DNA from 4 places in the Paenibacillus sp. 7516 genome. Region 3 is predicted to be linked to each of the others. Evidence: riboswitches for the same ligand, from Rfam matches in the RefSeq annotation. Region 3 holds a riboswitch; each other region holds the start of a gene.

Region 1 (8,199 bases), on a different contig from region 3:
CCGAAACCTTTATGTTTGCTCTTGGCACTTACGATATTCAAGGCAATCTGTTTTTTGCCGTTTTGCTCGTTTTGATCCATAGTTATAGCCTCCAAGGGTTGATACAAATATTTTAACTAATAATCGCCCCATTGCAAACATATACATGCTGTAGATGCTTGTCAACGGGAGGTATTTAACGATGATTCCACTACGCGCCAAGAGCTGGCTTACTGCAATTCTGGCCCTGTGTGTGTTTACCGGAGCCATATGGATCACTCTGGATCACACTCGTTCTACGACATCCGACTTGCCAACGCTCGCCCCGGAATTGGGCAAGCCTCCGGCAAAGCTCCAAACTCCGGCACCTCCAGAAAGTGTACAGACACCTACTGCTGAGGTGTTCAGCAACCGCGTGGTGGAATATCACATGGATGTGAAGCTGGTAGACGGCAATGTTTTGGAGGGAACGCAGACGCTGACCTGGACTCATCCGGGTAAAAAAACAGTCAGCGAACTTTATTTCCACCTATACCCCAATGCATTCTCTTCTACGGACACAACATTTATGAAGGAATCCGGCGGGAAGCTTCGCGGTGATGTGATGCCAACGGACGGTTACGGCTCCATGAATATTACAGAGATGAAAACAGAGGACGGGCTTTCCCTCCTGCACCGGATGCAGTATGTACAGCCGGATGACGGAAACATGAAAGACAAAACGCTCATAAAAGTTAGATTGCCTAAACCGGTCAAGGGCGGGGAAACCATTACACTGCACACCCGGTTTGAGGTCAAGCTGCCCAAAATCTTTGCCCGTATGGGAACCGCTGAGAACTTCGTTATGGCGGGCCAATGGTTCCCCAAACTCAGTGTATACGAGCCTGCAGGCACGCGGGGGCGTACGGCTGAGGGCTGGAATCTGCATCAGTACCACGGGAATTCCGAGTTTTATGCGGATTTTGGCATCTATAGTGTGCGTATTCGGGTACCGGAAACATACAAGGTTGCCGCGACCGGGTTTCCAACGAAGCAGGCCGTTATAAAAAACGGCGAGAAGATCTATCAATTCTATGCTGACGATGTACATGACTTCGCCTGGGCTGCCTCACCCGACTTTGTTTATGCGGAGGAACCCTACTCCACTCCCAACGTGCCAGGTGTACGAATCAAGCTCTATCTGGACCCGGCCCACCAGGATCTGAAGGAACGTTACTTCTATGCAGCCAAAGCAGCTCTTTCGAATTACAGCAAGTGGTTTGGTCCGTATCCGTATTCCACGCTCTCTATCGTTGTTCCCCCAAAAACAGGCAATGGAGCAGGCGGCATGGAGTATCCTACCTTAGTTACAGCCTTCGGCGCGGACGACACTACACCAGGCTATGATCTGGAACGCACGGTTGTACACGAGATTGGCCATCAGTACTTCTATGGTATGGTTGCCAGCAATGAATTTGAAGAAGCTTGGCTGGATGAAGGGTTCACCTCTTACGCAGAAGACAAACTGATGGAGCAGGAATACGGACTTATTCCGAATCTCCCAGTTCAATCCGGCTTAATTACCTCACCTGCCTCACTCACGCAGGAGTCCTGGAAGTTTGATTCCCAGAATCATTATGCAGCCAATGTTTACACAAGGGGCAAGCTTGTGCTGCTGGGCATCGAACAACAAGTAGGGGCAAAAACGATGGAACGCATCCTTTCAACTTATGTCAAAAAATATCGGTTCAAACATCCCACTTCGGCCGATTTCCAAAAGGTCGTGGAACAAGTGACGCGTAAATCCTGGTCTGATTATTTTAATCAATACGTATATGGGGACGGGATGGCCGACTTCGCCGTGGAGAATATCCAGGTCAAGCCTATTGAGAAAGACAGTCAAACGTTGTACGAATCATCGGTAACATTAGTAAAGAAGGGCAGCGACTACGAGAAAGTACCCGTTCGTATCGTTTTTGAAGATGGACACATCGTCGCCAAGGAGTGGGATGGCAGTAACGGTCGAATTACGTACAAGTTAACTTACAGCTCGCCTGTATCCTGGGCCATGACCGATCCGTTATATACCGTTGTGCTGGAGAACCGTCATATGAATAACTTTTTGAAAGCCGGTCTGGATGAACCGTCCAAGTTCCGCTGGAGCATGAGTGTAACCAAGCTTATTGAAGCTATATTCGGAGGTCTGTCATGGTGAGGTGGAGACAGTGAAAGCAAAAATACGTGAGGGCTGGTTTCTCGTTCGTCAGCATATGTTCATTGTGGCACTTTTATTTCTCTATCAGCTGGTATGGGGTTACTTCATCTATAAAATGGTGCAATCAGCTGTCATTCCCTTGCTGCTGCGCTATCCGGACCCTGACGCCGGGGAGCTGAGTACCATTTTATTCAAAATGGAAAGTCAGCTCAGTCTGTCTACCCATCCCGAGGTGCATCGCTATTTATGGATACTTGGGGCCATGCTCCTGCTCCGCATGCTGATTACCCCTCTCATCCAGGCAGGGCTGCTCTATTCATTACAACACTTCAATCATACAGAAGAACGTGTTCCTTTTGTACGAGGGATCAAGGCACTGTGGAAACCGATGATGCTGCTTCATTTCATTAAAACGCTATTATTGCTGCTGCCTGCGTACTGGCTGATCCCCAAGCTGTATAGTATCTTTCTGGATGGATTCCACTCGCTGCAATTGCTCCTGCCAGGCATTCCATATATAGCCGGATGGATCGTATATGGATGGATCATACATCATGCTTTGTTATATATGCAGTTTGGCGCTACAGCTCCCGAGGATCAGGGTGGGGTAAAAGGTACATTTCTCGGTTTATTGCTTGCCTTGCGTCATATCTTTCCTCTCATCGGTATCGCAGTGGTTCTGGGAGGAATTCATCTGCTCATCTTCGGTGCCTTCACATCTGCGTCGTGGTTCCTGACAGGTCTCATCGGTCTCATCCTGCAACAAACCTATCCGCTCGCCAGATGTTTGCTCGATATATGGAAGATATGCGCTCATTTCCGTCTGTGGCAGTCCAAGTCCTCCAAAGGTTAAAAAGTGTAATGAACCGCGCAAAAATTGTTACCATCTTCATGTAAACTTATGTCAATGTTAACGCTTTACAAACGTAAACCCCGACCTTTCCCCGTCAAAGGTCGAGGTTTTTTTTGCTAATTTTCTTGTTAAACGTTGCCAAAGGCTTACTCCTCTGTTACAATAATCGCAGTGAGTTTTTAGTAACAACTTTGTAATCTTTACCTTATGAATTGTAACTACTTAAAATTAAATCGTCATTTCTTGATTTCGCAGGTGCACAACTAGCATAGCCAAATTCCTGGCACCTGGGAAGCGGGGGAACCAGTTATGGGTGAATTGATCTTGCTACAGAGGGATCATAGGGGACCTTCAACCGAATCCTTAAGCTAACCTCGCAGGCGTTGGAAGGGGTATATCTCTTGTTCAAAAAGAAATTAACAGCAGCTGTCCTCAGCTTAACATTCGCACTATCACTTGGAGCAGGCAGCGCATTCGCAGATTCAAAAATGGATAAAGTAATTGATTCAGCAATGGGAACTACATACAAAAGTGGTGGAACAACGCTTAACGGCTTTGACTGCTCTGGATTCACACGGTATGTATTCGAAAAGCTGGGCATCGATTTGGCTCGTCAATCCAGTTCCCAATTCGACATGGGTGACTCGGTATCCCGCATGGAAATGAGACCAGGCGATCTGGTATTCTTCAATACAACGGGTAAAGGGGTTTCACACGTAGGGATTTTCGTGGGTGAAGGTAAGTTTGCACACTCCTCGTCTTCCAAAGGAGTTACCATTAGTTCTTTGAGTGAGAACTACTGGGCCAACCGCTATGTTGGCGCTAAACGGATTATGAGCACGGACGCATATGAGTCACTGGCCCTCGACTAGGGACAAGCTGAGCAACATCATACTGTAACGAAGCATAAATCAACCGCCCGGTACATTCTCCGCAGGAATGTATCCGGCGGTTTTTTTGTGCATCTTCGTCCGTGCCCTTATAATGTTTTTACCCATCCTACTGTAATATAAACGAAATTCCAGGAACTTTTGTTTCACTTTTTTTCAAGGGAGCAAAACCTTGCCAAATGCCCTCCTCTTTTGTAGAGTAAAATCAGGATTAAATACGAAATGACATATGTTATAAACGATTAGCGTATGACTAGAAGTAGCTTGTTCACAATGAAAGGAGCGTGCAGTGGTGTGGATGAAGCTTCTGTAACGTTTCACGTTGTGCCGATGCAGGAAGAACATGCAGCATTGATCTGCAGCTGGACATATGAACCACCCTATAACATCTATACCTGGCTGCCCTGGGAACAGATGAAGGCGCTGGAGGTTGAATTCGGCGATGAGCAGCTTCGAAAAGAGCAATATGCAGTTGTACTGGGAGAGCAGGATCAGCTTTGCGGATTCGTTCAATTCTTTCCTCTTGAAGGCGTGACGCGAATTGGGCTTGGTATGCACCCTGAACAGTGTGGACAAGGTCGCGGTACTGCCTTCGTCTCTGCGATCGTGAAGGAAGCCATTCGGCGGAACCCTAATCATGAGATTGATCTCGAAGTGCTCACCTGGAATACGCGGGCTATCCGCGTTTATCACAAGGCTGGATTTGTCACCCAGGATACGTATGAACGACAGACACCAAGCGGTTTGATGCCTTTTTATTGCATGGTCTATGAAGGACCCCGCTAATCTTAAACTAACCCTTAAACCGCGTAAGCCAAAGAAATTCATGCCCGTTTATGTGATTAGTTCAAAAAATTACCACAAAATGCTATGATGTCTTAACAGGTTCCGTTATAATGATATGGACAGTTTCAGTTTAGATGATCTTTCATTCTGGAGGGGACATAACGGATGCACAAATGGATCATGAGCGGGGTATTTTTTGCAGCATGCGCATTGGCTATTGTATTAATGTTTACGCTTCCAGGGAAAGAGGAAGTGGCTGAAGAAGCGAAACCAACCATGCCGGAAGTGGCAATGGATGCCGGACAGGCTGAAGCACTGGTCAAAGCCAATTGTATCACGTGTCACGGAGATCAGCTTCAAGGTGGCGTAGGACCTGCTCTAGCAAACATCGGCAGCAAGGATGATGTGGAGAAGATCTACTCTACCATTATCAAAGGTAAAGGCGGCATGCCTTCCTTCAAAGACAAACTGAAGGACGAGGAAATTGCCAATATCGCGATGTGGCTGGCTGAGAAGAAATAAGGATCATGAAATACACAGCAAAGAGGCCCTGCCTTCCCTCTCGGGAATGGTACGGGCCTCTTCGTCATATCGTTCAGCTTCTAGCTGCGTGTTCTGCCAAAAAGGCTTCCACTTCACGTGCATATGGCATCCCCGGCTGGGCGCCGAGCTTCGTTACGGATAACGCGGCCGCTCCCATGGCATAGCCTACTGCCGCGTCCAGCGTTTCCCCGCGCGCGAGGGCCACAGCCAGCGCGCCGTTGAAACAATCGCCAGCGCCGGTCGTATCGACGGCGCTTACGGCGTAGCCCGGCGCACGGCAAGCGCCGGCACGCCCTGCCTGTACGCGGCCGCCTGGCGCTGCCGCGTACACAGCCCCCTCGGGGCCGAGCGTCGTGACGACAGCGGCCCCGAGCGATGCGGCGAGCTCTGCGACCGCCGCATCCACGTCTTCCGGCCGGAGATCATCCCGGCCGGTAAGCACGGCAAGCTCGCTGCGGTTCGGCGTGACCACGTCGACGCACCGCAGGAGCTCCTGGGGCAGACCCGGCACCGCTGGAGCCGGGTTAAGCACCACCAGTGCGCTGCCTTCTGCCGCCAGTTCGGCGGCGCGGGTAACCGCTGGCAGCGGGATCTCAAGCTGCAGCAGCACCGCTGCGGCTGCAGTCAGGCTTTTTACCGTATCCGCCTCTTCCAGCATCTCCGGCACCACTTGTCCATTCGCTCCAGGAATAACGATAATCCGGTTGTCTCCCTTGGATAGCCAGATGGATGCTGTACCTGTTACAGTGTCTTCCAATACACGAACCTGCGAGGCATCTGCCCCACTATCCGTCAGACTGTGCAGCAAGCGTTCCCCAAAACCGTCCGAACCCACTGCTCCAATCATTGTGGTCTGTCCACCCAGACGTGCAGCAGCAACGGCTTGGTTAGCCCCCTTGCCGCCAGCCAGATAGTGAAGCTCCTCACCGCTTACGGTTTCTCCCTCTTCCGGGATGATATCGGTCTTCACCACGAGGTCCATATTGAGACTGCCTACAACCGCGATCAGAGGCTTATTCTGATTCATGTCTGACATGTATGCTTCCTCATTTCTTGGCAGCACAACGATAACCGTTCCCGGCTATGTCGTCCTCATTTTCTCAAACGTTTCGTTAAACTGCTCTGCTTCCTTAATATCTACAGATGTAATTCCACCCTCATCCCACGACGTGAGACGCAGCGTAACCGTTGTATAATCAATCGTAATAAAAGGGTGATGATTAAATGCTTCCGAGATCGCGGCGACCTCATCCACGAATGCAATCCCTTTCATGTAGTTGGAAAATACGAACTTGCGGACAATCCACCGTCCCTCTTCCAGTTCCCAGCCTTCCAGCCTTCCCAGATGAGCTTCGACTTCTTCTTGCGTAAAAACCATACGTTATCTTCCTCCCCATAAAGATGGCACAAAGGTAGTCTCTAACCCTCTCCCTCATGCCATCCGAAACCTTGGTGCTACCACAGTAACCCCAACCGTCATAGGTTAGCCGCTCTGCGGCTCGCCCGTTTCATGACTCTCATCTTACCACGTACGGAACTCAAAATCCAATATTGTAAATGGCGTTAGAGCCAATAGCCGTAAGGCTTCCAGGCGTTTCCCCTCTCGGCTTCTACACTAGAATTCCCCTTATATTCGGCTCTAGATTAGCGGTACAAATGTCAATTCTTCTTCCCCAATCAAAATATGAATGCGATGCTGCTCCTTGTCATGGATAACCACGCCACTCCCTACAGGAATGACCGACTCTGTGCCCAGCGCATAGAACAAATCCTCTGCCAGAGCTTCGTCTACTTCGAGCTGCTCGTTTTCACCCAAACGGGACCAATCCTCTGCATCCATTTCAAAAAAAACATAACGATCCGGAATGCGGCCGATCGCCTGTGTCAAATCTGTCAATATTCCTTCATAATCCCGTCCATGCTTTACGCCCATTGGCTTTTTCACTCCTGTTTGGCCCCTAAAGAGCTGATTTGTTCTTATTATACCTGAAAATAACCCTTAAAAAAAAAGGCCTTCTGGTCGATAAATACTATACATGACCGTTTCAGCTGTTACAGCATTTCTAAAAAATGCCATAGGTTAAACGGATTGCGGCCAAACATTCGCCCGGAAGCCCGAATACAGCCGCTTGAAAGGATTCAATTTTATCTCATGGATGAGGTGTATGATGGAAATTTCAACGATTATCGGACTAGTTTTAGGGCTGGTTTCACTTGTTCTCGGGATGTTCCTGAAGGGTGCTCCCCTGATCAATCTGGTTAACAACCCGGCAGCCTACGTTATTATCTTTGTTGGTACAGCAGCAACAATCTTCATGGCATTTCCAATGTCTGAAGTTAAAAAAATCCCCAAGCTTTTCGGGGTACTCTTCAAAAAGCAGCAACTGATTGACCGTGTTTCACTGATCGGCACATTTATGGAATGGGCTTCCACTACCCGTCGTGAAGGTTTGTTGGCACTGGAATCAAAAGTCGAAGAGATTGACGATCAATTCCTTCGCAGCGGTATGCGCATGATTATTGACGGCAACGACCAGGAATTTGTTAGTGATGTTTTGATGGAAGATATCCATGCCACCGAAGAGCGTCACCGCGGAGGAGCATTGATTTTCGCACAAGCGGGGATGTACGCTCCAACACTCGGGGTTCTCGGGGCCGTTGTAGGTCTGATTGCAGCCCTGGCCGACCTTAGTGATATGGAAAAGCTATCTCACGCGATTGCGGCTGCGTTCATCGCTACACTCCTTGGTATTTTTAGTGGTTACGTGTTGTGGCACCCGATGTCCAACAAGTTGAAGCGGATGTCCAAGAAAGAGATGGAGATCAAGCTGATGATGGTTGAAGGATTGTTATCCATTCAATCCGGTGTATCCACCATTGCCATCAACCAAAAATTATCTGTATTCCTGACACCTTCCGAACGTAGACAGCTGGAAGAGAAGGAGGGATCATCA
Region 2 (8,199 bases), on a different contig from region 3:
ATCTGGATAAGCGGTAACGAGACGTTCCATCATGCCTTCATTTTCTTCGCGATTGAAAGTGCAAGTGGAATAAGCCAAAGTCCCGCCCGGTTTAAGCATGATATACGCATCTTGCAAAATGTCCCATTGTCTGTTCACACACAGTGTCACCAGATCATCGCTCCACTCGGTAACCGCATCGGGGTCTTTGCGGAACATCCCTTCGCCAGAGCAAGGGGCATCCAGCATAATCCGGTCAAAGGCTGCAGGAAAGCGCGCTGACAATTCTCCTGGCGCTGCACTTGTAACAACGACGGAAGAGAGGCCCATTCGTTCCACGTTCTCTGCCAGGATTTTGGCTCTGGCCGGGTGAATTTCATTGGAAACGAGGAGCCCCTGGTCGTCCATGAGTGAGGCAATGTGGGATGTTTTGCCGCCTGGTGCAGCCGCGAGATCCAAAATGATCTCACCCGGTTGTGGATTCAACATTTCCACGGCCGACATCGCAGAGGGCTCCTGAATATAGTACAGTCCTGCAGCATGATACACATGTTTGCCAGGACGTTCGTTCGATTGGTAGTAGTAACCCGTATCGCACCAGGGAACCTTGGTCAGGTTAAACTGCTCTATCATCTGCTTTTTGAGCTCTGGTGTAGCTTTAATGGAGTTAAAACGCAACCCCTGTACACGGGGCTCTTCATAGCTGTCAATAAATGCTTCTGCTTCTGAGCCGAGCATTTCCCGAATATGATGTATATACGACTCAGGGAGTGAAGGCTTGCTCATGTCTTGTTGCTCTCCTTTTCATTAGCTTGTCAACATGACCCTCCCCGGATAACCCTCAGGGTCTGCAAGCTGCAACGTTGTTGTTAAAATGGTGAGGAATAAACAGTTATTTCTTTACTGAAACATACGTTCTAATATATCATGATTGAAGATGTACTGAAAGACTGAAGCTAGAAAGGGGGAAACTAACGGTGAAATTGCTGCAGGCGCTTTTCTTTCCTCCGGAGCAGCCCGGAGGTGTATCCTCTATGATTCCGTATATGCAGGAGAGGTTTACGTCCCCAAGGTGGGAGATGGACTTGTTCTCGCTGCCGAAGCGAATTCGCAACAAGGGCAGGGAGGATGTACAGTTCGAAACGTTTGATTGGACCAAGTATCAGGAAAGTCCTGTCGTTCAAAAATATATGCAGACTTACCGTGATTATTTATGGTGGACGAAGCTGCGGATTCAGAAGCCTTATGATTTGATTCATGCTCACCATCCCATTGCAGGTCTTGCCATGAAAAGTGTATTTCCAGATACACCGCTCATTCAAACCATTCACTCCAGTTATGAGCGTGAGTTGATTCTGAATGGAAGAATCGAGCCCGATGGTCTGGATCATCAGTTTTTGATTGCCATTTACGGCGAGCTGGAGCATCAGGCAGAGCGGTTGTTAACCGTCTCCGAATCTTTTCGGCAGTATTTAACTCCTTATGTGAAGCAGCCTGACGTTATTGGCATTATTCCGAACGGATTTGATGAGAAACGTTTTAAACCCATTCCTCATGATAATGCGATCCCGCAGCTGGTTACGGTTTGCCGGCTTGTCCCGGCCAAAGGACTGGATATTTTGTTCAAAGCCTGCGCGGAACTCAAAGGTCGAGGACATGACTATGTTTTACATATTATCGGGGATGGTCCGATTCGACCTGATTTGGAAGAGTTGGCTCAGCGTTTGGGCATCTATAACGAGACTATTTTTTATGGATACACCCTGCATCCGGAAGAGTTCATGCCATTTTTCGATATATTTGTACTTCCTTCCAGGGCAGAGGCGTTTGGTTCCGTGTTTGCCGAGGCAGCACTGAGTTGTCTTGCACTTATAGGTACGGATGTGGGTGGAATTCCTGAACAGATCGAAAACGGCAGCAACGGGCTGCTCGTTCCCCCTGAGGATCCTTCGGCACTTGCTGAGGCGTTGGAGAAAGTCATGGTCGATCCCTCGTATCGTTACGAACTTGCACGCTCAGCGTGTGAGAAGGCCAAAACGCACTATTCTTTGGGCAGATCGGTTAATGAACTGAAAAAGTTGTACCTGCAATACACGAGCAAAGCCTAGATTCATCCCTGAAAATAAAATAAACAGAAGAAGCCGCTGTGAGAACAGCGGCTTTTTGCTTGCGAGAATATGGTATTGAAATGTAATACATTTTGGAACGCGGTATACCTCACAAGTTTTTATGTCTCGTGCGAAAGCTTCCCCAACGGTCGATCACCAATTTTCCAGCCCAGACTAGGGCAAGGCTGCCGAAGATCGGATAGAGAATGGATAGGAGAGAACTGAATCCAAACTGGCTGAGTGAGTAGCACAGCATCATAATGGTTAATGTAATTAATCTAGGGGGTACTTGTAAGTGCTGACCAACCTGAAGAGTCATACCATAGATATCTGCGACGAATGTTGTGAATATTTCCATGAAGATCAGAGTTACATACACGGATTGCACAGCCCATCCAAGCTGGAAGGCGATGCTCCCCATCGGAATTTCGAACTGCATGATACCTGGCATCTGGGCTGACATGGCGAAATGGGCGGCTAACAGCATGAAGCCTACACCGATTCCACCGAGTACACCGCCCCATTTCAAGACATTACGATCACGGATTTGATTGCCTACCGGCACCAGAACAGCTTGGGCCAGTACCAGATTGAAGGATGAATACAATAGTGGAGACAGCCACACCTTTATAGGATTGGTATCTGTAGTCAGCGTAACGAACCGTAAGGCACCGGGATGGTGTATGGTGCTTGTAATCATGAGAATGGACAACAGGAGCATCATCGGAACCACAATGCTATTCATTTGCAATATGGCTTTGATGCCTCGTCCAAGAAGGAGGTACGTTCCCACTATCGTAATAATCAAACCAGTCTGGTAATGCAGTCCAAGATGCTCCACGAAGACAGAGCCTGCTCCGGCGAGCATTACACTGTTTACACCAATAAGTATCAGAAGCGTTATCCAGGTAATCCATTTTCCAGCCTTATGCCCGAATAGGTGCTTGTTCAGGTCCTCGTAAGAGCGGGAGCCGGTATCATGGGCGATGAGCATCATTTTGGTGCCCAGCCAGACAAATAGTATGGTCGATAAGCCAATGGTGATGGTGGCCCATTTGCCATACTGGGTAAAAAACTGCAATATTTCCTGCCCTGTCGCGAAGCCTGCTCCTACAACCGTTCCGATGTATGTAAATGCGATCTGCAGCACCCGGAATGCCTGTTTCATGCGTTTCCCCTCTCAGGCCCCATAATAGTTTGGACATGCGGGTACCATGGTACAAGGTATGCTTGACCCTGGTAACTCATGACAATTGAAAGAAGCTTTACGTCCCCAGAATCGGTCAATGATGGAGGAAAGCCGATTTCGCTTGAACTGACAGCCTCATCTATGATACTTTTACCTCATAGGATAGGCTTGGGAGGTCGAATTATGGAAGTATTAAAACAACGAATATTACAAGAAGGCGTAGTCATCTCGGATCAGGTGCTGAAGCTGGACGGATTATTGAATCATCAGATTGATCCTGCACTGACAATGGAGATGGGCCGCGAGTTTGCCGCTCGCTTTCGTGAAAGTGTAGTGACACGGGTCATAACGGTGGAGTCTTCAGGGATTCCGGTTGCTTTTGCCGCAGCACATGAACTTGGGGTTCCGCTCGTATTTGCCCGTCGAAAAAAGACACTTCTGGCAGATCCCGATGCCTACTGTGAACGCGTACCTTCCTTTACCAAAGGGATCGTAACCGATATTATGGTATCCCGCGAATATATTCATGAGAACGACCGTATTTTGTTTATAGACGATATTATCGCCAACGGAGATGCTGCTCGCGGTGTCATTAAAATCATTGAACGTTCAGGCGCGGAACTCGTCGGATTCGGTGTCGTGGTCGAGAAATGTTTTCAGGCCGGAGCACGAACGATCCGTGAGCAGGGCATTCCTGTGGAAGCCTTGGTGCGCATTCGTTCACTGAATGATGGAACCGTGCAATTCGACGATAACCAAATGTGACAGTTTAAAGGAAAAAGCCTATTTTTTGAACAATGCCTTTGCATGAACGCGGATTTCATTTATAATGGGGTTATGTTAGGGAGAGGAGGCAACACCATGGGGAACCAACCGGCATCAGAACAATTTTTTATTGAAAAGCTGGCGGAGTCGAAAGTTCATTTTGAACGTGCCCTGGATTGTAAACATACGGAATTTGATGACCTTTATCCCTATATGATTGAACATCCTCAATTTTTCTGGTACAAACGCTATGTTGCCTGGTCAGAGTTGCTGACCATTGTAGGCTTGTGTGAAGAGTTGTCCTTCGCTTGGAAAGAACAATTTACACCACATCAAGTGGAGTACCTTGAAGAACGTGTGATGTCCGCCAAAGTGCTTGATTTTTGGTTCGAGAAGAACGACAGCAAAGAGCACGCGCAGCGGTAACTTTCAGTCGGGATATTTTTCGAATGACATAACAGTCCAATACAGTCACGTGAGACCTAAATGACTCTTCATTTAGGTCTCTTTTTGTAAACTATTTTGGAATATAGGAGCCATAGACATGATAAGTGATGCAGAATTGGATGCACTGCGTTTATCGGGTGAAAAAGTAAGAGTGGTACGGGATGGTCTGGAATCGAACGATGTGACCGGGATTGTCGTTGCATGGGATGGGGAACAGGTACTTATCCGTCGTCAGAACAGACGTGTGGTCAAGCTGGACCGCAGCTATCGCTATCAGCTCTTTAGCGAGCCGCGCCAAAGTCCGGCTGATGAATAGAGTCCACTCTGGAGACGGATGCATGGAATTACCATGGTTGGTTTGGCATAATTCCGCCGCTCGGGAGAGAAGATAGGTACAGCGAGAATTCGTAAACTTATCAGCCGAGAGGATGTGCGGGTAGCCATGACATTGATGAATGATAAGGTACATGCCTACAAGGATCAGATTGGAGAATTAAGTGATGTGTTGCCTGGCGTAGTCAAAGCGTATCACGATTTTACGGGTGAATGCTTTCAGTCAGGTGCCATCGATGCCAAAACCAAGCAGCTGATTGCCCTCGGCATCGGATTGTTTGCTAATAACGAAGTATGTACGTTTTACCACGTAGAAGAGGCCCGTGCGAAGGGAGCAACCGATCAGGAGATTATGGAGACGGTTGCGGTAGCCGGAGCGGTTGGCGGCGGTCACGCGCTGTCTCAAGGTGCAATGCGTGTGCAAAAAGCATTGCACTAGGTTCGTTCGGTAGTTGAGTTTAAATAATAAGACAGCAAAACAGGCTCTGGAATGATCCAGAGCCTGTTTTGCTGTCTAACTTATATTTTTCCAAGCATCTTGTTATACATAAACTGTCCGGTCACCCGGCGCGCTGTTACATAGCGGTCACTGAAATAGGGATTCGACATTTTGGTGATGCTGACACCTTTACTGCTGGAAGCATGAGCGAATTGTCCGCCCCCGATGTATACGCCTGTATGCGAAATGCCACTGCCTGAAGTGTTGAAGAATACCATATCACCTGTGCGCAGATTGGCTTTGGATACCGGAGTACCTGCCTTGGCTTGCTGCTGTGAAGTACGTGGCAATTCAATGCTATATTTTTGGAAGATATATCTCATAAATCCAGAGCAATCAAACCCGGCCAGCGTTGTGCCGCCCCACTTGTAAGGTATTCCATTCATGTTGTTAACGACGGTGTTGATACTGCTCGCCTCAGTGCTTGCTGCACCAGATGTAAATAGAACGGCTGCGCCAAAAATAGAAATGATCAGTTTTTTCAAAATGAATGTTCTCCCTTCGATGCCTACGGAGTTAGCTAAGGGTTCGGTAGAAGGTTCCCTATATTTCCTATGTATAAGAATAATTCACCCAAAATGGTTCCCCCGTTTTCAAACATGAAACTCGGCAAATGAATAATTAATATTTTGTAACCTTTTGAAACTATATTGCATAAATGCGTAATTGTCAAACCTTTCTTCCTTCTGCAATGTTAACGGAATTCAAGACTTTTTGTGGAAAGTTGTAGTTCTCCATGTTTATTTATGATGACAAAAACGTAATTTGTGTTTCATCGGCACATAAATTGGACAAATAAGTAAATTGGAGTCGAAGAGGATAGTAAGGTTCATTCTCAACAGAAAAAGTCAGGTCTCGACCAGATTTTATAAGTTTCGGTTATCGTAGGTCTAATAATTTTCAATTTAATTGTTGACACCTTAAATTTCACATGATATATTATTTCTTGTCGCCGCGATAGATTATCTCGGAGATATGCCATATGCGGTCGTGGCGGAATTGGCAGACGCGCACGGTTCAGGTCCGTGTGGGCTAACCCCCCGTGGAGGTTCGAGTCCTCTCGACCGCATCAATTCATACATGAGGTTTCTGATCTGCTTTTTCTGGCAGATTGGGAACCTTTTTGTTTTTTTATACATTAGAGATGCTGCTGTTCATCAAATGAGAAAAACAAAATAGCTGTATGCAAGTCGAGCTTCTGTTTGGAGCGCCGGCTGAAAAAGGATTTTGTTGAACAACAGGCACTTCTTCAGGTCCCATTGCCTCTTGGCAAAAAGCACCTCGAATAACCCCAAGATTTCCAAGACAGAATGTACATAAATGGGGTGAATTGTCTATGAGGAAAAAAGGGATTCGGATATTACCTTGGATCTTGTTATTGGCCATGCTTATCGGATGTCAGAGCTCGAAACCTAAAGAACAGGATTTGATGCGGATAAATTCCGCTAATGGTAACAATGCGAAAAAAGTCATTTTCCTGATGGTGGACTCTTTAATGTATCAGGCGATCGACGAAGGAATCGGCAAGCAGGATCTTCCTGCCTTACAATTCCTGATCAAACACGGGCAATATTATAAAAACCTGGTCAGTTCTTTTCCCACGATGTCCGTCACGATTGACAGCTCCTTGCTTACCGGTGCATATTCGGACCTTCACCGTGTGCCGGGTTTGACTTGGTATTCTGCGGACAACAAAAAAATGATCATGTACGGAACTGGCCCGACGGAAGTGCTCAAACAAGGAGTGCATCCGGTAGTGACGGATGCTCTAATTCATTTAAACGGGAGTCATTTGAACAGAAATTTACCTACGATCTATGAGGATCTTGCCCGGCAAGGATTAAAGTCGGGTTCAATCAATGGCCTGATATATAGGGGGATGTCCGCTCAAAAGCTGTCGATACCTCAATGGATTCAGGCAGCTGCTTCTTTACCCAAAGAGATTGATGTGAAAGGGCCGGATTTACTGTCCCTGGGTGCCTTGTCTAATCCGTTTCAAGGGATTAAAGACTTGCCGGATGGTCTAACGAAGCGAATGGGGATTCATAATGAATTTGCGATTGAAGCCTTAAAATATTTAATTCAATCCAATAAATTACCGGATTTTTTGTTTGTCTATTTACCGGATTTAGATCGGGAGTTACATAAGAAAGGCCCTACGGGACTTCGTGGAGTGAAGGAGTTAGATCAGCAGCTTCAATCCGTACTGCAAACATTCGGTTCTCCGGAAAAAGCTTTGCAAAATGCCATCTTTATCATTGCGGGTGACAGTGGAATGACCCGTATTCTGCCTGAAGATCAGAATGCGGTCATTGATCTGCCCTCTTTGCTTGGAGATGCCAATATTATGCGTCCGGGTGATGCTGTATCGAAGGAGACTGAACTCATTCTTGCCGTCAATGAAACAATGGCCTATATATATTCATTGAAGGCGGACCGTTCCCTTAGAGATACAGCAAACCTGCTAAAGGATGATCCACGCATTGACTTTATTTCCTGGAAAGAAAATGAGTGGAATTACGCAGTTCAGGGATCCACAGGCAAACAGCTCCGATTTAAATCAGGAGGTAACCTGACCGATTCATACAACCAATCATGGACGGTCGAACAGGATGAAGAGGTACTGGACTTAAGCACAAACAAGATTAAACATACATTGAAATACGATGAGTATCCGGATGTCCTGAAACGCTTGTCAAGCTCGCTCCGTTCACACCAAGGTGAATTTTTGGTTGTCACGGCCAAACCGGGCTATGAATTTACCAGCGGCAGTTCACCAACGCACAAGGGCGGAGGAGGCCACGGATCAATTCGTAAACAGGAATCACTTGTTCCCTTGATTATCAGCGGAACAGACCAAAAGCCTGAGTATTTACGAA
Region 3 (8,199 bases):
CTTTGATCCAAGCTGCTAACCTCTCTGGGTTCACACATACTTGAATCAAAGGTGTTTTCAAAAATGAACCACGTTACACGGATTTAAAAAGGGATGTATATGCTTGTAGCAAGCTTGATCTCTCCCTATTTCGCGCTATCCAATGCTTCCTGTGGAATCTTAATCTCTTCTACCTGGTTATGGTTGGAGAAGGTGCTGGTCATCTTCATGTCCATTGTGATTTTCTGGCCTTCCTGCTCCATCTCCATCACCATATTCACGTCGGTACCAACAGGAAGATACGTCTCCTTGTTCACCATATATTTCATTTGCATGCTTTTAATATTCATCTGTTCAAGCATCGCTTGTGTCTGGGCGTCCGTCCCATTCTGCTCCATGACGGATTGAGCGAGTTCCTTCACGTTATCACCCGATACGTCTGCGGTAATGACATAATTGTCGCCATCTTCGGTGATCTTGGTATCTTCCGCAATTTTATTGAATTGGTCCAATTCCTCTTCGGGGTTCAGGGTTGATTTCATTTGCTCAATCAGCTGCTTCGTTTGATCGTCAGGAATTTTAACCCATTGATCTCCCACCTGCGAATAGATGGCGTCGGAAGTAATGTACTGCTTCACGTTTTGTGCTTCCTGCCCGGACATTTCCATGTTCATCTCTTGATAGATCATCATCGGATCCTTAATGATGTCCATCTTCATTGTTGTTTTTACCTGCTGATCCTGTGACTGTTCGCCAGCCTCCAGCTTCAAATTCTGATCAATGGTTGCATCACTCGAGAAGCTTTTCATTTCCTTGGCTGCTTCATTGGTTTTGGTAATCAATTCTTCCAGTGTAGGGATCTGTGTCTCCTGCTCTGCAGGTGTATTGCCCTCGTTTGTCGCTTCGTTGCCAGCTGGCGGCGTTGCAGTGCTGTTATCCGCATCGTTACCGCATGCTGTCAAGCTTACTGCCAATAATGCCCCGATAATAAATGTAGTCCACTTCTTCAACTGTTTTTCCTCCCAAAATAGATGTGATCCGTATTCATTACCCAAATGTTTCCTTTATTAATCATGTTTGTGGTACATGCGTTGCTCTAGTACGATTTACAAAAACCGATTCTTGATCTCAGGTGTCGGCAGCATACACGCTTCGTCCTTGCCAAACCACCGGTAACGATTACGGGCTACCCAGTTATACACGGCATTACGAATGAATTTGGGCACAATAATGAAGACATATAATAATGGATATGGAAATTTCAGACCTTTGGCCAGCCGCAGTGCAGCTGTCGAACGTGTATAGTAACGTCCATTTTCGATAAGTACAAACGTATCCATGCTGTCTGTAGACAGATTTCCTTTCTTCAGCAAGTCCTTGGCTACATCGGATTGGAGCGATGCAAAATGGTATTTCCCTTCCGGATCACGTTTGATAATCCATTTGGTTAATCCTTGGCAGAAGTGACAAACCCCGTCCACGAGTACAATCGGGTGTCCCTCATGCTCATCCGCTCGAATTGATGTCATAATTGAAGCCTCCTCATTTATGCTGTTAGATTAACTTACCCACTTTTCACCTTCACGTTCGGTTATCCCCATAATTTATAAGACTCAAAAGGAAATAGAATAGAAAAAGAGCGCAGGCTCTAAAGCCTACGCTCGTATCTGTTGGGGCAATTACTCAGCAATTGCCTTTTCCATCCACTCATCTTCAATCATTTGTTGGTGCAGGTCTCCCGCCCACTGGTCCATGCATTTGCAAATGAAATCTTTGCGGCATACTGGACAAGGCGTTTTTTGCAGACGGCTGATCGCTGTCATCTTCCATTCCGGAGATTTGGAGTAGAATACACGGCACTGCGTGCCATCTACCAGCTTCATCGTAAATTCATACAATCCGTCATTTTCGTTTTTGCTGGCTACTTGCAATTTTGCAATACGTGGTCTATAAGACATGGATATCACCTGTCAATTCAAATTTGTTTCCTGCATGACTCTTCTCAGTACTAAGTCATATTAAAGAAATTTTAGTTCGATGTCAACTCAGGGAGCACGAACCTCCCAGCTTATTTTGAATTGATTCCATACCCACCAAGTTATGCCACACTATCCGCCGAACAAAATATCCAATATCGTGCCTACCTGACCCTGCTTTTTGCCTTTCAGTACATCGGGGTCGAATACTTCCACATAACCACATGAGGAACAGGCTACGAACAAATAGTGATTATGCTGAATATCGAACATTTTGCTAAGACCAGCCCCCGACATGGATACTTCCTTGATGTTGCAATCCGTTCCCCGGCATTTGGTACATACAAACCTTCGCTCAATCATCTCTTCAATACTCATTTGCATTCCCCCTTTTTCAGATGCCTGGCATGAAGCAAGAGTATAATTATGTAAAAGAGTACGCGATTTGACCTGCAATCTCCTGCACGTCTTATGATTTTAAAATACAAAGCCCTGCCGTTTGCCAGCAGGGCTTGTACCGAACAACAGGTATCCAGGATAGCCTGCTTAATATATCTCTCCCTTTACTCCAGCGAGTATTGGTTTATACCACGTTTAGTACGACATCAATATTACCGCGAGTCGCTTTGGAATAAGGGCAAAAATCATGTGCTTTGCGAGCCAGATCCTCGGCCTGACTATGATCCACACCCGGCATGCTTACATCCAGCCGAACCGACAACTGGAATCCGTCATCCGCAGGGTCTTTTCCAATGGATACATTACTTGTTACAGTCACATCTTCCAGTTTAACGCCGGCTTTACGCGCCACGTTGGCAAGAGCACTTTCGTAACATGCACCGTATCCTGCTGCAAAGAGCTGCTCAGGGTTCGTACCTTCACCGCCGGATCCACCCAGCTCTTTTGGCATTTTCAGATCATGTTTAAGGACTCCATCCGATGAAGTTACCGAACCTGTACGTCCACCTTTGACTGTCGCAGTTGCTGTATATAAAGCTTCCATTAGAATCTCTCCTTTTACACCAATATTTTTACTGCCTACAATTCAATTTAAACTTCTGGCTTATTTTGAAACGGATTTTGGGTTACTAAATCAGCTTCTGCATCTTTGTCATTTTCATGCATCAGCCCTCCATCCTGATAACGCCATTTTGTCCATCTACATAAAAGTTGCACTAGACAAAAATTATTGAATGAGTACAATGTAAGTAACGACATATATTTTCAGACATATAAAAGTGAATGACCCCGGTCCTCATCATAAGGAAAATCAATACGATTATTATTAAAAAGTCAGGTGAACATGTATGAGTAAAAAAAATCCATTCAATTCTCCTTCGGCTGAGCAATTAGCCGCAGCAGGCATGGCTCCCTCCCTCGGGGAAGCGCACAGTTCTATGAAAGTTCCGAAAAACGCCGTCTGGTGGAAAAAATTCCTCGCCTTTGTCGGCCCCGGTTATCTGGTCGCTGTCGGCTATATGGACCCGGGTAACTGGGCAACAGATATTGCCGGCGGTTCCCAGTTCGGTTATACGCTATTATCCGTTATTTTAATCTCAAACCTTATGGCCGTCGTATTACAGTCACTTGCAGGTAAGCTTGGTATTGTAACCGGACGGGATCTGGCCCAAGCTTGCCGCGAACGGTTCAGTATGCCGGTTGTCATTATGCTCTGGGCCTTGTGCGAACTGGCCATTGCTGCTACAGATCTGGCTGAGGTCATTGGTTCAGCCATCGCACTGAAGCTTCTGTTCAACATCCCGATGTTATACGGCGTCATTATTACGGCTGTGGATGTTCTGATTATCCTTTTGCTGCAAAATAAAGGCTTCCGCGCCCTGGAAACACTGGTCATCGTGCTGATGGCAACCATCGCCCTCTGCTTCGGGATTGACCTATTTCTTGCCAAACCGGATATGGGCGGGGTACTCACAGGCTTTGTACCAAGTGCCGAGATACTACAGAATCCTGCGATGCTATATATTGCCATCGGAATCATTGGAGCAACGGTTATGCCGCACAATCTGTACTTGCATTCATCCATCGTGCAGACCCGGCAGATCGAACAGACAACTCAGGGGAAAAGAGAAGCCATTCGTTACTCCACTATGGATTCAACTATCGCTTTAACCCTGGCCCTGTTTATCAACGCCGCCATACTCATTGTGTCAGCCGCTGTATTTCACAGTGCAGGCATGACACAGGTCGCTGAGATTGCCGATGCTTATCACTTGCTCACACCTCTGCTGGGCACAACCATTGCAAGTATCCTGTTTGGTGTCGCTCTGCTGGCCTCAGGTCAGAACTCTACGCTTACAGGTACACTGTCCGGGCAGATTGTCATGGAAGGTTTCCTGAACATTCGGATTCCGGCTTGGCTTCGCCGGCTCGTGACCCGATTAATTGCCATCATCCCTGCCGTCATTGTGACGGCTATCGCCGGAGAACACGGAACGGAAGAATTGCTGATTTTGAGCCAGGTTATTCTATCGTTGCAGCTGCCTTTTGCCGTTATTCCACTTGTGATGTTTACGAGTGACAAGAAAAGCATGGGCGCATTCGCCAACAAATTGTGGCTCAAAATCGTCTCTTGGATCATCGCTGCCGTAATTGTGGTTCTGAACGTTTATCTGATTATCCAGACCATCATGCTGTTTTAATCTGAATATGCGGTAAACAGTTTTATTCTTGCCCATAGATTCATTAAAAAAAGGCTGATCCCTTATCAAGAATATACTTGAGGGGATCAGCCTTTTAGTTTGCCGTACACTTGCCTTGTCCTTTATTTAATGACGCGAAAGTCATCTCTTTTTAATTTCATCCACTAACCTTCAGAAGGCACAAGCAGTGGAATAAGCTGCTCCAAGGCTTCGATCGTCCAGTCTGCATGCTCTTGGCCCTCCAGCTCAGGCTGAAATCGACCATAGCCCTGCAAAATCCGAATCGTTCGCATCCCCAGCTTCTTGGCAGGAATGATATCGTTATCAATCCGATCCCCAATCATGACTGCTTCCCCGGGTTCACATCCCGCCTGCTTCAAAGCCACAGCATAGAGTTCCGGATCCGGCTTCGATACACCTTCTTCTGCCGAGCAAGCCAGTACATCCACGTACCTCCGCAGACCGTAGCTCTCCAGGCGCTCAGCTGTCCCTGGACTCTGATTGGCGATGATCCCGATTCGATAATGGAATGACAATTCCTTCAACACCGCGTCAGCAGAAGCGAAGGGTTTCTCCAGTTCCTTCCGGAACTTCAACTTCTCCTGGATCTGCTCCCTATGACGTTCATCGCTGATCAGCGTTCGAATGGCTACCCTCATGGGCCACTGCTCATAATTTCGGTAACAGGAGGCAAATATCTCTCGCACTTCCTCTATTTTCACCGGATATCCAAGCAAGCAGGCTTCTTTTACAAACTGCCCTATAATATCATCTACCGGCTCCCATTCGTCCACCAGCGTATCTCCTACATCAAAGAACAACCATTTTAACCCCCGTACATCCGGCACGCCTATTCCTCCTTGTTAGCCATGAACGCAATCTCTATAAATCAGCAATGTACATTAATGCTCAAATAAAAAAGAAGACCCACCATCATGCATGAGTCTCCTCAGAATTCCGTTTTTCCACAAGTTCAATTATAACAGGCACCTAACACCGGATCAATCGGCAGCTATCACATTAACCATTAAGCAAGAAGCCAACTTCTCCATTAAGGGAATACACAATGCGGTCAGCTCCCATCCCTCGGTAAATGCCTTTGGGGTGACTCTGTTCCGTAATCACACATAGTGATTTGGAGGTCCAGGAACGGCAGATCTGCAAATAGCGGCAGGTCAGGTTCAGACTGTTCTCGAAGATAAAAACATTGCCTACGCTCGACTGCGGTAGAAACCACTTCTGAGCTTCAGCTGTATTCATGCGAATGACGTTCTCCACTCCGATTCTGCGGAGCTTCCGTTCTTCTCCTGCACTATTGGTCAGAACGGCAAACGGCATTTTTTTGTACATCAGCAGCTTGATAAACTTGCGGCCTGCTTCATTCGGTGCTGTTACTAAAATCATCTCATTATCCATCATTCGTTCCTCCCTTGGCGTGAAAAGACAACAAAAAAGAAGCGTGGGGGACCAAGGCCTCCCGAACGCTTCTTGAATAACCCATGACGAAAACGCCATGAATATGCGTACGGCTTGTTGCCTCTCCCTTTAACGCTTACGAGGTTAGCTGACGGATTCGGGCGCGAGAGTCGCCCTATTTCCGGCTTGCACCGAAAAATTCACCCCATGGATTAGCTGCAATGACAGCCATTCCGATTGGTTCCCCCGTTTCCCACCCATGAATGAATGGAAACTCAGCGATTAAAACATCGTTCCTGTTTCATATATTGACCAGAGCGATATTATCGTTTGTTTCGTTGTTCATGTTAAGTTTAATTGAATTAGAAATTACGATATGAATCATACACCCGCGACATGTTAGTGTAAAGTCCGGTCAGATCACCGAATGGACGAATTTAAGGCATTACATATCAATGATATCGCTTACAACCAATCTATTCTCCATCCATCTCTATGAAGCTCGCTAATTCTCGTCCTTATGAAAAACGTCTGTAATTTAGGATTTCTGTTAGTAAGAATAGATATTTTGTATGATTAATTTTGCATTATCTAATTGTAAGCAATATAATATAGCTATAGGAATCATTAACCCATCATACGATATGGAGGCGACAGATCATGTCCGTTTATGACTACAAAGTCAATACCCTTCGGGGCCAGGAAGTCGAGATGTCCGATTATCGCAACAAGGTGCTGCTGATTGTAAATACGGCGAGCAAATGTGGTCTGACCCCGCAATTTGAAGGCCTACAGGAACTCTATAACAAATTCAAAGACCGGCAATTTGAAGTACTAGGCTTCCCAAGTAACCAATTTGCTCAGGAAAAAGGATCTTCCGACGATATTGCTGAGTTCTGCCAGATGAACTACGGTGTAAGCTTTCCTATGTTTGAGAAAATTGATGTCAATGGTTCAAGCGCTCACCCTCTATTCCAACACCTGACAACAGAGGCACCTGGACTGCTCGGATCCAAAGCCATCAAGTGGAACTTCACCAAATTCCTTGTCGATCAGAACGGACGTGTCGTGAAGCGTTATGCTCCAAAAACGACTCCTGACCAAATTGAGGCTGATATTGAGAAACTGCTGAAATAGATTAACATGGAGAGGCCATAATCAACATGGAACCAGAGAAAGTCCGGTTCTCTGTGAATGGCCTTTTTTATGTTGTTCCAAACGCAAAAAAGAGGTTTTCCATATACGGAAAACCTCTTTTTGTCGTACAATATGATGCGGTCGAGAGGACTCGAACCTCCACGGGCATACGCCCACTACCCCCTCAAGATAGCGTGTCTGCCATTCCACCACGACCGCATGTCGTAAATAATCGGCAACAAAAATGATTATACAGGATTACATTATAAAAGTAAAGCACTTTTATAAAAACTACTTTTGAACCTGTGTTTTTCCTCCAAATATCGGTTTTTATCGTCATGATCTTTTAACTGCTGCATACATTAAATTTCAATTCTTTTATACATCTTCATTTTAATTTTGGCTCTTCATAAGAAAATATATCATATACTTAACATTATTTTTTGAACTTTTAACCAAAATAGGTCACATAATATAACATTAAAGTATAAACAAAACTTAAAATAAGAAATCATTGACAAAATACGGATGTTTATGTGATTATATATATCATATAATTCGGATTTTAAACATAAAAGGATTCAGATATCAATACTAATGTTATATAAAATAACATTTCACGAACGTAGGAGGCGAAAGACCGTGAACCGTGGGAATAAGCTGCTCGATTATGTCAAACTGCTTGATTCCTCCATTCATGTCGGAGGTTTTACCCATTCGTTTGGTATGGATGTACACATCGCTGAAGGCAGCATCCGAAATGCCGATGATCTGGAATCCTTCATGCGCTGCCAGCTGCATCCCAGTATTGTTCGACTTGAGGGCATGGCGATTAAGGGTATCTACAGCGCAACGGATCATAACGACACATGGCGAACAGCTCTCATTGACAAGTTGGTTCACGTTCAGCGGACTCCTTCTGATCAAAGGGAGCAAGCCGCTGCCATGGGCAAAAGACTGATCAAGCTGGCCCGGGCTCTCCACCCCTGGATTGAATTCAGCCAGCTCGAACACACCCTTGCCAAATACGA
Region 4 (8,199 bases), on a different contig from region 3:
TGAATCCACATACATCAAAACAAAAAGCAAAACCGAACCAGATAATGTCCAGACCAGCATCGCCAAAATGTTCAAATCCATTTACACAGCCCCCACTTATCAACATGAACCGCATTTAAAAGCGAAGGAGAAACGCTGTCTCTCCTCCGCTAGGAACCCTGCTTAAGATGCAAGATTTAGTTCTTATTTTCGTACTGCTTCATGAGTGCCGCCAGTTCATCCTCAACGGCCTGATCCTTGCCGAGTTTCTCGAACTCTTCATCCAGTGATTTTCCTTTGGAAGACATTTCGTTGCTCGCTTCAGCCTGTGCTTCCATTTGCATCATTTTCTCTTCCATGCGTTTCATGCCAGCACTAGCTGTGTCGGAACTGAATCCGTTCAGCGCTTTGTTGATTTCGGTTTGTGCTTTTGCTGCATTGTAACGTGCCACCAGGGTTTCACGCTTGTTTTTCATTTGTGTCAATTGCTTGCGCATTTCATCCAGCTTGCCGCGCAGATTGTCTGCCGAAGCCTTGTTCTGATCATAGCTTGTTTTGTATTCTGCCATTTTTACTTCGGCAGCTTTTTTCTCTTCCAGAGCCCGGCGCGCCAGATCCATGTTCTGTGCACGTGCTGCGGTATGAGCTTGCTCCTCACGTTTCTTCACCAATGCTTCCTGTTCCTCGAACAGCTGCTTGAATTTTTTCTCAATCGCGATTTGTTGAGCAACAGCCTTCTCGGCATCTTCCAGATCTTCCTGCATATCACGGATATATTGATCCGTCATTTTGATTGGATCTTCTGCCTTGTCAATAATGGCATTAATGTTAGACATCGTTAAATCACGCAAACGTTTGAAAATGGACATTATGGTATTCCTCCTAGTCGATATTACATCCTTGTATATAATCATACATACGTGGTAACCTTCATCCCGTTTCAATTTTACCAAAAAAAATCATAAAACACGATTCCGGGTCACCCAAAATCTACTATTTTATATCATTCGCCAGGGTTAAATGGTCGTCCAGCAGCTTCTCCGCCGTCTGTACGATCTCATCGATCTGCATGCGCGTAATGGAGTCAAAGTGAATGCCCATAATAACGGTTACGGTCACCTTTAGAGAATTTGCAGCCTTACGTGCAAGGCGCTCGCATAATTCCTGTTCCTTATGCCCCGGAATATGGACTGCCGTTCCCACCACGCGTTCTCTTTCCGGATAAAACGTCGCCACAGCCCCTATATGAGCTTTCCCACCCGTGACCAAAAATATCTTATCCTCTCCAGCTTGAATGACCTGCAAACGAACCGATTTCAAATCATATGTACTCATCCTAATCCACCCATCCTTTGTGTGTATATGTAATGGTGGAATTATGAGCTTATCGACTGAATTGGACAATGAAACTTCTCACATTTATGCATAATGGACCATCACCGCGGGCATACCAAAGAGAACGCAATTTGACAAAGGAGGCTATATCATGCGTATTCGCCTCATCGCATTCTCCATGCTGATCCTTATATTGATAAGTGGAAGCTATTCACCTGGACAACTGCTGGCAAAACCCGTTCCAGAGAGCATGCCTGCTGCAAAGCCGGATCTATCTGAGGATGAACAGCTGACACTGGGTCAGCTAAGGCAGAAATATGCCGATACGTTCAAGACCAACGGACCTTCGACGAGACAGGTAGCACTGACTTTTGATGATGTACCTGATCCGCGCTTCACTCCGCAGGTATTGGATATTTTAAAGAAATATAATGTAAAAGCGACCTTTTTTATTGTTGGCAATCGCGCAGAGAAACATCCCGACCTCGTCAGACGGATCGTTAGGGAAGGTCACATTGTTGGGAACCACAGTTACAACCACCCTGAATTCAGTAAGCTGTCTTTGAATGCTTTTCGCAAACAAATTCTACATACCGGTGACATTATTCGTAAACTGACCGGGTATACACCAAAAATGATTCGTCCTCCATACGGGGACATTAATGAGAAACAGCTGCAATGGGCCGCAAGACAGCAATACAGCATCGTCAACTGGAATGTGGATTCGCTGGATTGGAAAGGCCTCAGTAAAGAGCAAGTGAAGCAGAATGTTTTATCTGCAGTCAAGCCAGGCTCCATCATTCTTCAACATGCGGGCGGAGGCGTGGGCTCCAATCTGTCCGGTACCATTGGAGCACTTCCGGAGATTATAGATGAACTGCGATGCAGGGGCTTCAATCTGGTGACTTTGGACGAAATGCTGCAATTGCCAAAAAGCAAATAATACACGGCTTAGTAGAGACGAAACACACAAGTTATGGAACTACCAATCTTGCGCGTTTTAATAAAGAAAAAGGGTACCCTTATTTCACGTTAATCGTGTCGTAAAGGCACCCTTTTGTTGGCGCTGATACTTATTTCAAGATATAAAGTTCAACATCCTGAAAACCGAATGTACTCACAGACTTCTGGCTCCCAGGAATGAAAATATCAATTCGTTTCCCTTTGATCGCTCCACCGATATCCCGGGCAGTCGCCACAAATGCCTGCTTAGGCAGTCCCGGATGGGAATGGCCTGTAACAAGAACCTTCGTACCCAGTGGGATCACACTAGGGTCTACAGCAATCGTGCCGAGCTCAAGTGCATTACCGAAGTAATCAACGGGACCCCATCCACCATTTTCGGAAGCGGCTGCAGAGTACGCTGTTGCTTTCACATCAATGGACTTACTGTAGTCAAACGTTTTGCCCCAGGCTTGAACGACTTTATCGTCAGCATTCACATCAAGGCTAGCTGTCGTAATCGTCTTTGCCCCCGTAGAGCTCTTCGCTGCTGGAACAGCTGAGGCCGTGTTTGCTTTTCCAGGAATCGTAATTTTCAAACCACCATAAATGTTGTAAGGTGAAATATCACTGTTTGCTTTGACCAGTGTGTTCAGTCCAACTCCATATTTTTTCGATAAGGTATAGAAGGTATCCCCCTCTTTGGCCACGTGAACAGAATCAGCGTGAGCTGGAACGGCCTGAATGAGCATTGCTGCTGTCAGCAGGGCTGCTGCTGTTTTGGCTATAGTTCTCTTCTTAATCATGGTCTTCCTCCCTCATTGTGCCTGCGAAGTTAGTTGTCGGATTCGGATGGAGGAAACCACCCTATAGGTCTCTGTTACATTCGTCTTGCGTTATGTACCCCTAATTCACCCCAAGCAGCGTGCGTTTCAATCTTCCCCTCCACGGTCTGCATCATTACATCCTCCACACTTCCTCCTCAGGAAGTTTCGGCAGGAACAATATATCACAATTTTGTAACCAGGGTCCGTAGTAAATGTTACCAACTGTCTTAAACAACACATTATGCTGCTTAGAAATAAGGATTTTTCTTATTAAAGAGCGATCAAGCGGCTCTGAAATGATGACAGAAACGTTACTTTTACGGCACTGGATACTTATCCATGCACAAAAAACAACCCTGCTAACGTGACGTCAGCAAGGTTGTTTGATTTCGTTCTTTGTTCTTCTATTTGAATCCGGTTCACTGACTGGAACGTGCTCAAAGACTATGACAAGACTTTACCGAGGAAGTCACGCGTACGTGGATGCTTAGGTTGACCAAATACTTCATCTGGGGTCCCCTCTTCCACAATTACACCGCCATCCATAAAGATGATGCGATCACCAACTTCACGGGCGAAGCCCATCTCGTGGGTAACAATAACCATAGTCATGCCGCCTTCAGCCAGGCGTTTCATTACGTCGAGTACTTCACCAACCATTTCAGGGTCGAGTGCAGACGTCGGCTCGTCAAACAGCATCACATGCGGCTGCATCGCAAGCGCTCTGGCAATGGCAATCCGCTGCTTCTGTCCACCCGACAGCTGACTCGGATAAGCATCTTTTTTATCTAATAACCCGACGGTTTTGAGCAAGTCTGCGGCGATCTGCTTGGCTTCCTGTGCAGTCTGCTTTTTGACTTTGATCGGGGCAATGGTAATGTTTTGCTCGACGGTTTTATGCGGAAACAGATTAAAGTGCTGGAACACCATCCCCATTTTCTCCCGCGTTGCATTAATGTTGTGTTTGGGATCCGTGATCGATACGCCTTCGAAATTAATCTCACCTGAAGTAGGCTGCTCCAACAGGTTAAGACAGCGAAGGAAGGTACTTTTGCCTGATCCTGAAGGACCAATCACGACAACGACCTCGCCCTTGCCAATCGTGACATCTATGCCTTTAAGTACTTCGTTTTTGTCGTAGGATTTGTGTAATTGTCTAACGTCTATCACTTGCACTCAACTTCCTTTCCAGTCGACCCAGCAGCTTGGACAAAATAAATGTCAATACAAAGTATATGGCTGCTGCAATAAGGAACGGATTCATTCCTTGGTACGTAATGTTTTTGACTACACTTGCCTGATACATGATATCAACCATACCAATAACCGAGATAATGGACGATTCCTTGATAATGGTTACAAATTCATTACCGATGGCAGGCAGTACAGCTTTGAAAGCCTGTGGCAAAATAATAAATCTCATGGCCGCAGCTCTACCCATCCCAAGCGAACGGGCTGCTTCCAATTGACCGCGGTCAACTCCTTGAATCCCTGCACGGAAGATCTCTGCAAGGTAAGCACCACTGTTGATGGAGAGTGTGATAATACCGGCTTGAAGAGCCGAGAAATTAATACCGAAGGTCAGGGAAAGGCCATAATAGATAATCATCAGTTGAACCAGCATCGGCGTTCCGCGAATCACTTCAACATATGCCGTACCAATCCAACGTAAAACGGCCATATCATGCATCCGGAACATGCAAATGATCAAACCGATAATGACCCCGAAGATTACGCCAAGTGCGGACAATAAGAGGGTATAACCAACCCCCGTAGCATAGAAGCTTTTGTATTGCCAGAATACTTCAAAAATATTCGGTGATTTGACCTCACGGTCTGCCATTAATTGACTGGCTTCCGTTACCATCTGATCAATTTTATTTTCGCTCTTCAACCGTTCAAGCGTACCATTAACGGCATTCAGCAATTCCGTATTGCCTTTGCGAATACCGATCGCTGCTGCTACCTGCTCTTCGTCCGGAACAGCAGGAGCAAGTCCGATCATATCATCCAGGTATCCTGCGGCAACGGTATCTTCAACGATTGCAGCGTTGATCCGTTTCGTTTGCAGTTGAAGCACAATGTCCGAGATTTTATCAAGAGACGTCAGCTTGGCTCCAGGAATCTTTTGTCCGATTGTTTCCTGAATCGAACCTTTTTGTGCTCCGATCTTTTCATTTTCCAGTTCAGCCATGGTTGGGTATTTGTCTTTATCCTCATTGCGAACCATGATGACTTGTTTCGATTTATAGTAAGTATTCGAGAAGTCGATACTTTTCTTGCGGTCCTCTGTCGGTGTCATGCCTGAAATAACGATATCCACGCGTCCACTCTGCAATGCAGGCAGGAGGCCGTCGAAACCCATATCTTCAATCACAAGTTCTACGCCCAAATCGGCAGCAATCTCTTTGGCAATGGCAATATCAAATCCGACAATCTCATCCTTGCCATCGATGACTTTATGGAATTCATATGGTGCAAAATCGGCACTCGTGCCGAGAACCAATTTTTTACTGTCTGAAGTGCCCGTAGTTCCACTTGCCAGCGCCGAAGGAACGGCAGCCGTCAATAAAACGACAAAGGTCAACAGCATTATGGTGTAACGACTAATCAATTTCAACCCTGTTCTCCCCTTACATACATTATGTGCTTCCTCATGTTGATGCCTGAGTCATTATAAAGTACAATGCATGATTATGCAATGAGTTTTCAACTTACAAATCCTGACTTGTTTCTGAAAAAACCAAGCAAACGTGATATAATGACTAAATTATTTTCATTTTGCACGAAGGAGTTCACGATGACACATACCAAATCACAAATTTTGTCGGTTATTGATCAATATGCTTCCCGTTTTAAGGAGATTTCATCATACATTGGTGCCAATCCCGAACTCGGGAACGAGGAATACCTCGCTTCTGCCCGCTTAAAGGAAGAACTGGTATTTCACGGTTTTGAAGTAGAAGCTCCCGTACTTGGACTGGGTACGGCTTTTATCGGCACCTACGCTGCTGCCAAAAAAGGACCAACCATAGCGCTGTTATGCGAATACGATGCACTTCCCGAGATTGGTCACGCTTGCGGCCATCATCTGATCTGTATGATGAGCCTGGGTGCTGCGGTCGGTCTAAAGTCCATTCTGGATGAAGTTGGAGGAACTTTAAAAGTCTTCGGCACACCTGCGGAGGAAACTCGTGGCGCCAAAGTTCCAATGGCTGAAGCAGGTCTGTTTGATGATTGTGATGTCGCACTGATGGCCCATCCTTACTATGCTTATGAGAAATCGGGCAGCTCTCTGGCCATTGATGCCGTGCAATTCGAATTCCACGGCAAATCCTCTCACGCCGCGGCCAGTCCGCATGAAGGGATCAATGCTCTCGATGCCGTCATTCAAACCTTTAATGGTATAAATGCATTTCGCCAGCAGGTGAAAAGTACTGTCCGGATCCATGGTGTTATTAATAACGGTGGTCATGCTGCTAACATCATTCCCGACTACGCTTCTGCCCAATTTTACGTACGCGCCGCAACCAGAAAAGAGCTTAACATACTAACACAGCGTGTTATACAAATTGCCGAAGGTTCTGCGCTCCAAACAGGCTGTCGTCTTGTGACTTCGAATTATGAAACGTCATATGACGAGATGGTAACCAATGAATCTTTATCTGCAGCGTTCAGTGAAAACCTCATGGAACTTGGTATTCCACAAGACGAGATCGTTAGCGGAGATGATCATGGCTCCATGGATATCGGTAACGTATCCTTACGCTGTCCTGCAATTCATCCTTACATTCGGGTCGTTGATGAGGTTCATACCCTGCACTCCATCGAATTCCGCGATCTGGCATTACAGGAACGGGCACTGGATGGCATGATCTTGGGTGCAAAAGCACTTGCCACAACAGCTTATGATGTGCTAACGAAGCCTGAGCTGCTGCAAACGATTCGAACAGAGTTCGAACAGGCCCTACGATAATATAAGTTATAAGTTTACAGAGACAACCAATGAGGTGTTCTCTACAGATTGGATGGATATCACCAGGTCTGCAGAAAACACCTCTTTTCTTTATTTCGCATACGTATATTCAAGCCTATCCTGGAGATGCTTGTGAAATGAAAATGATGAAAACAATGAAAATTTTACTAATTATGTAAACCTTTCTTGGTTCATTTGCTGTCTAGCTTGGTTATGTAATGCTATACTCATCTTGAAACAGGAGGTGCTGTCATGCTGCTCGAAGCGATGTATCACGTTCCCCGTGACAAGTGGGCTTACGCCTACAACACGTCTACGATTCATCTGCGTGTACGTACGAAGCGAGATGATGTAGACTATGTGACTGCACTGACCGGTGATAAATATGATTGGGACGGAACCTACAGGGAAATTCAACTGGAAAAAGCCGCTTCGGATCGGATGTTCGACTACTGGGAGGCTGCGGTTAAACCCAAATTCAAACGACTTACCTATATTTTTCGAGTCACGGCGGGTCATGAAAATGTATTTCTGGCCGACAATGGGATTCACCGTGATCCCCCTTACCCTACTGGAGGATATTACGAATTTTCGTACATTCATGAAATTGATGTGTTTAAGGTTCCAGAATGGGCCAAAGAAGCTGTGTTTTACCAGATCATGACCGAACGGTTCGCCAATGGCAATCCAGACCTCAATCCCGAAGGAACTCACGCCTGGGGAGGTACGCCGGAGCTGGATAACTACTTTGGCGGTGACCTGCAAGGCGTCCTCGATCATCTGGATGATCTAACCAAACTTGGCGTAAATGCTATATATTTTACCCCCCTCTTTCAAGCCAACTCTTACCATAAATATGACACCATTGATTATAAAAAAGTAGATCCGCATTTTGGAGATAATGATCTGCTCAAAAAAGTCACAGAGGAATGCCACCTGCGTGGTATCCGCGTCATGCTTGACGCCGTTTTTAATCATTGCAGTGAAGATTTCCCGCCTTTTCAGGATGTGCTGAAAAATGGAAAACAATCAAAGTATGTAGACTGGTTCCATATTAATGAATTTCCTGTCGGTATTAAGAATGGCATACCCACCTATGATACCTTCGGTTTTTATGGAAATATGCCTAAATTTAACACG

Evidence for each region. Region 3 has a riboswitch for cyclic di-AMP ahead of CHI14_RS14265 (hypothetical protein). Riboswitches for the same ligand answer to the same signal wherever they lie in the genome.
Region 1: it holds a riboswitch for cyclic di-AMP, as region 3 does, so the genes downstream of both, CHI14_RS29040 (C40 family peptidase) here and CHI14_RS14265 (hypothetical protein) in region 3, are expected to answer to the same signal.
Region 2: it holds a riboswitch for cyclic di-AMP, as region 3 does, so the genes downstream of both, CHI14_RS08385 (C40 family peptidase) here and CHI14_RS14265 (hypothetical protein) in region 3, are expected to answer to the same signal.
Region 4: it holds a riboswitch for cyclic di-AMP, as region 3 does, so the genes downstream of both, CHI14_RS00710 (3D domain-containing protein) here and CHI14_RS14265 (hypothetical protein) in region 3, are expected to answer to the same signal.

The regions. Positions count from the first base shown of each region.
Region 1 covers NZ_NPBI01000048.1:14,097-22,295, reverse strand. The annotation lists gene CHI14_RS29055 (YwhD family protein) at 1-80, opposite strand, end outside; gene CHI14_RS29050 (M1 family metallopeptidase) at 182-2,173, shown strand; gene CHI14_RS29045 (hypothetical protein) at 2,184-3,026, shown strand; cyclic di-AMP (ydaO/yuaA leader) riboswitch at 3,287-3,424, shown strand; gene CHI14_RS29040 (C40 family peptidase) at 3,428-3,898, shown strand; gene CHI14_RS29035 (GNAT family N-acetyltransferase) at 4,190-4,702, shown strand; gene CHI14_RS29030 (c-type cytochrome) at 4,868-5,224, shown strand; gene rbsK (ribokinase) at 5,298-6,272, opposite strand; gene CHI14_RS29020 (4a-hydroxytetrahydrobiopterin dehydratase) at 6,327-6,623, opposite strand; gene CHI14_RS29015 (hypothetical protein) at 6,885-7,178, opposite strand; gene motA (flagellar motor stator protein MotA) at 7,414-8,199, shown strand, end outside.
Region 2 covers NZ_NPBI01000007.1:242,388-250,586, reverse strand. The annotation lists gene CHI14_RS08420 (RsmF rRNA methyltransferase first C-terminal domain-containing protein) at 1-765, opposite strand, end outside; gene CHI14_RS08415 (glycosyltransferase family 4 protein) at 957-2,087, shown strand; gene CHI14_RS08410 (YkvI family membrane protein) at 2,197-3,255, opposite strand; gene CHI14_RS08405 (xanthine phosphoribosyltransferase) at 3,460-4,041, shown strand; gene CHI14_RS08400 (hypothetical protein) at 4,138-4,467, shown strand; gene CHI14_RS08395 (hypothetical protein) at 4,586-4,804, shown strand; gene CHI14_RS08390 (carboxymuconolactone decarboxylase family protein) at 4,931-5,260, shown strand; gene CHI14_RS08385 (C40 family peptidase) at 5,341-5,805, opposite strand; cyclic di-AMP (ydaO/yuaA leader) riboswitch at 5,811-5,942, opposite strand; tRNA gene CHI14_RS08380 (tRNA-Leu) at 6,305-6,389, shown strand; gene CHI14_RS08375 (alkaline phosphatase family protein) at 6,705-8,199, shown strand, end outside.
Region 3 covers NZ_NPBI01000013.1:17,311-25,509, reverse strand. The annotation lists gene CHI14_RS14300 (DUF6612 family protein) at 126-989, opposite strand; gene CHI14_RS14295 (thiol-disulfide oxidoreductase DCC family protein) at 1,086-1,508, opposite strand; gene CHI14_RS14290 (hypothetical protein) at 1,659-1,937, opposite strand; gene CHI14_RS14285 (zinc ribbon domain-containing protein) at 2,088-2,333, opposite strand; gene CHI14_RS14280 (organic hydroperoxide resistance protein) at 2,539-2,958, opposite strand; gene CHI14_RS14275 (Nramp family divalent metal transporter) at 3,320-4,615, shown strand; gene CHI14_RS14270 (HAD family hydrolase) at 4,780-5,463, opposite strand; gene CHI14_RS14265 (hypothetical protein) at 5,636-6,031, opposite strand; cyclic di-AMP (ydaO/yuaA leader) riboswitch at 6,150-6,322, opposite strand; gene CHI14_RS14260 (glutathione peroxidase) at 6,692-7,168, shown strand; tRNA gene CHI14_RS14255 (tRNA-Leu) at 7,305-7,387, opposite strand; gene CHI14_RS14250 (urease accessory protein UreF) at 7,811-8,199, shown strand, end outside.
Region 4 covers NZ_NPBI01000002.1:133,417-141,615, reverse strand. The annotation lists gene CHI14_RS00730 (DUF350 domain-containing protein) at 1-81, opposite strand, end outside; gene CHI14_RS00725 (PspA/IM30 family protein) at 177-848, opposite strand; gene lpdD (prenylated flavin chaperone LpdD) at 973-1,314, opposite strand; gene CHI14_RS00715 (polysaccharide deacetylase family protein) at 1,466-2,257, shown strand; gene CHI14_RS00710 (3D domain-containing protein) at 2,388-3,062, opposite strand; cyclic di-AMP (ydaO/yuaA leader) riboswitch at 3,065-3,264, opposite strand; gene CHI14_RS00705 (amino acid ABC transporter ATP-binding protein) at 3,528-4,253, opposite strand; gene CHI14_RS00700 (ABC transporter substrate-binding protein/permease) at 4,240-5,676, opposite strand; gene CHI14_RS00695 (M20 family metallopeptidase) at 5,884-7,059, shown strand; gene CHI14_RS00690 (alpha-glycosidase) at 7,312-8,199, shown strand, end outside.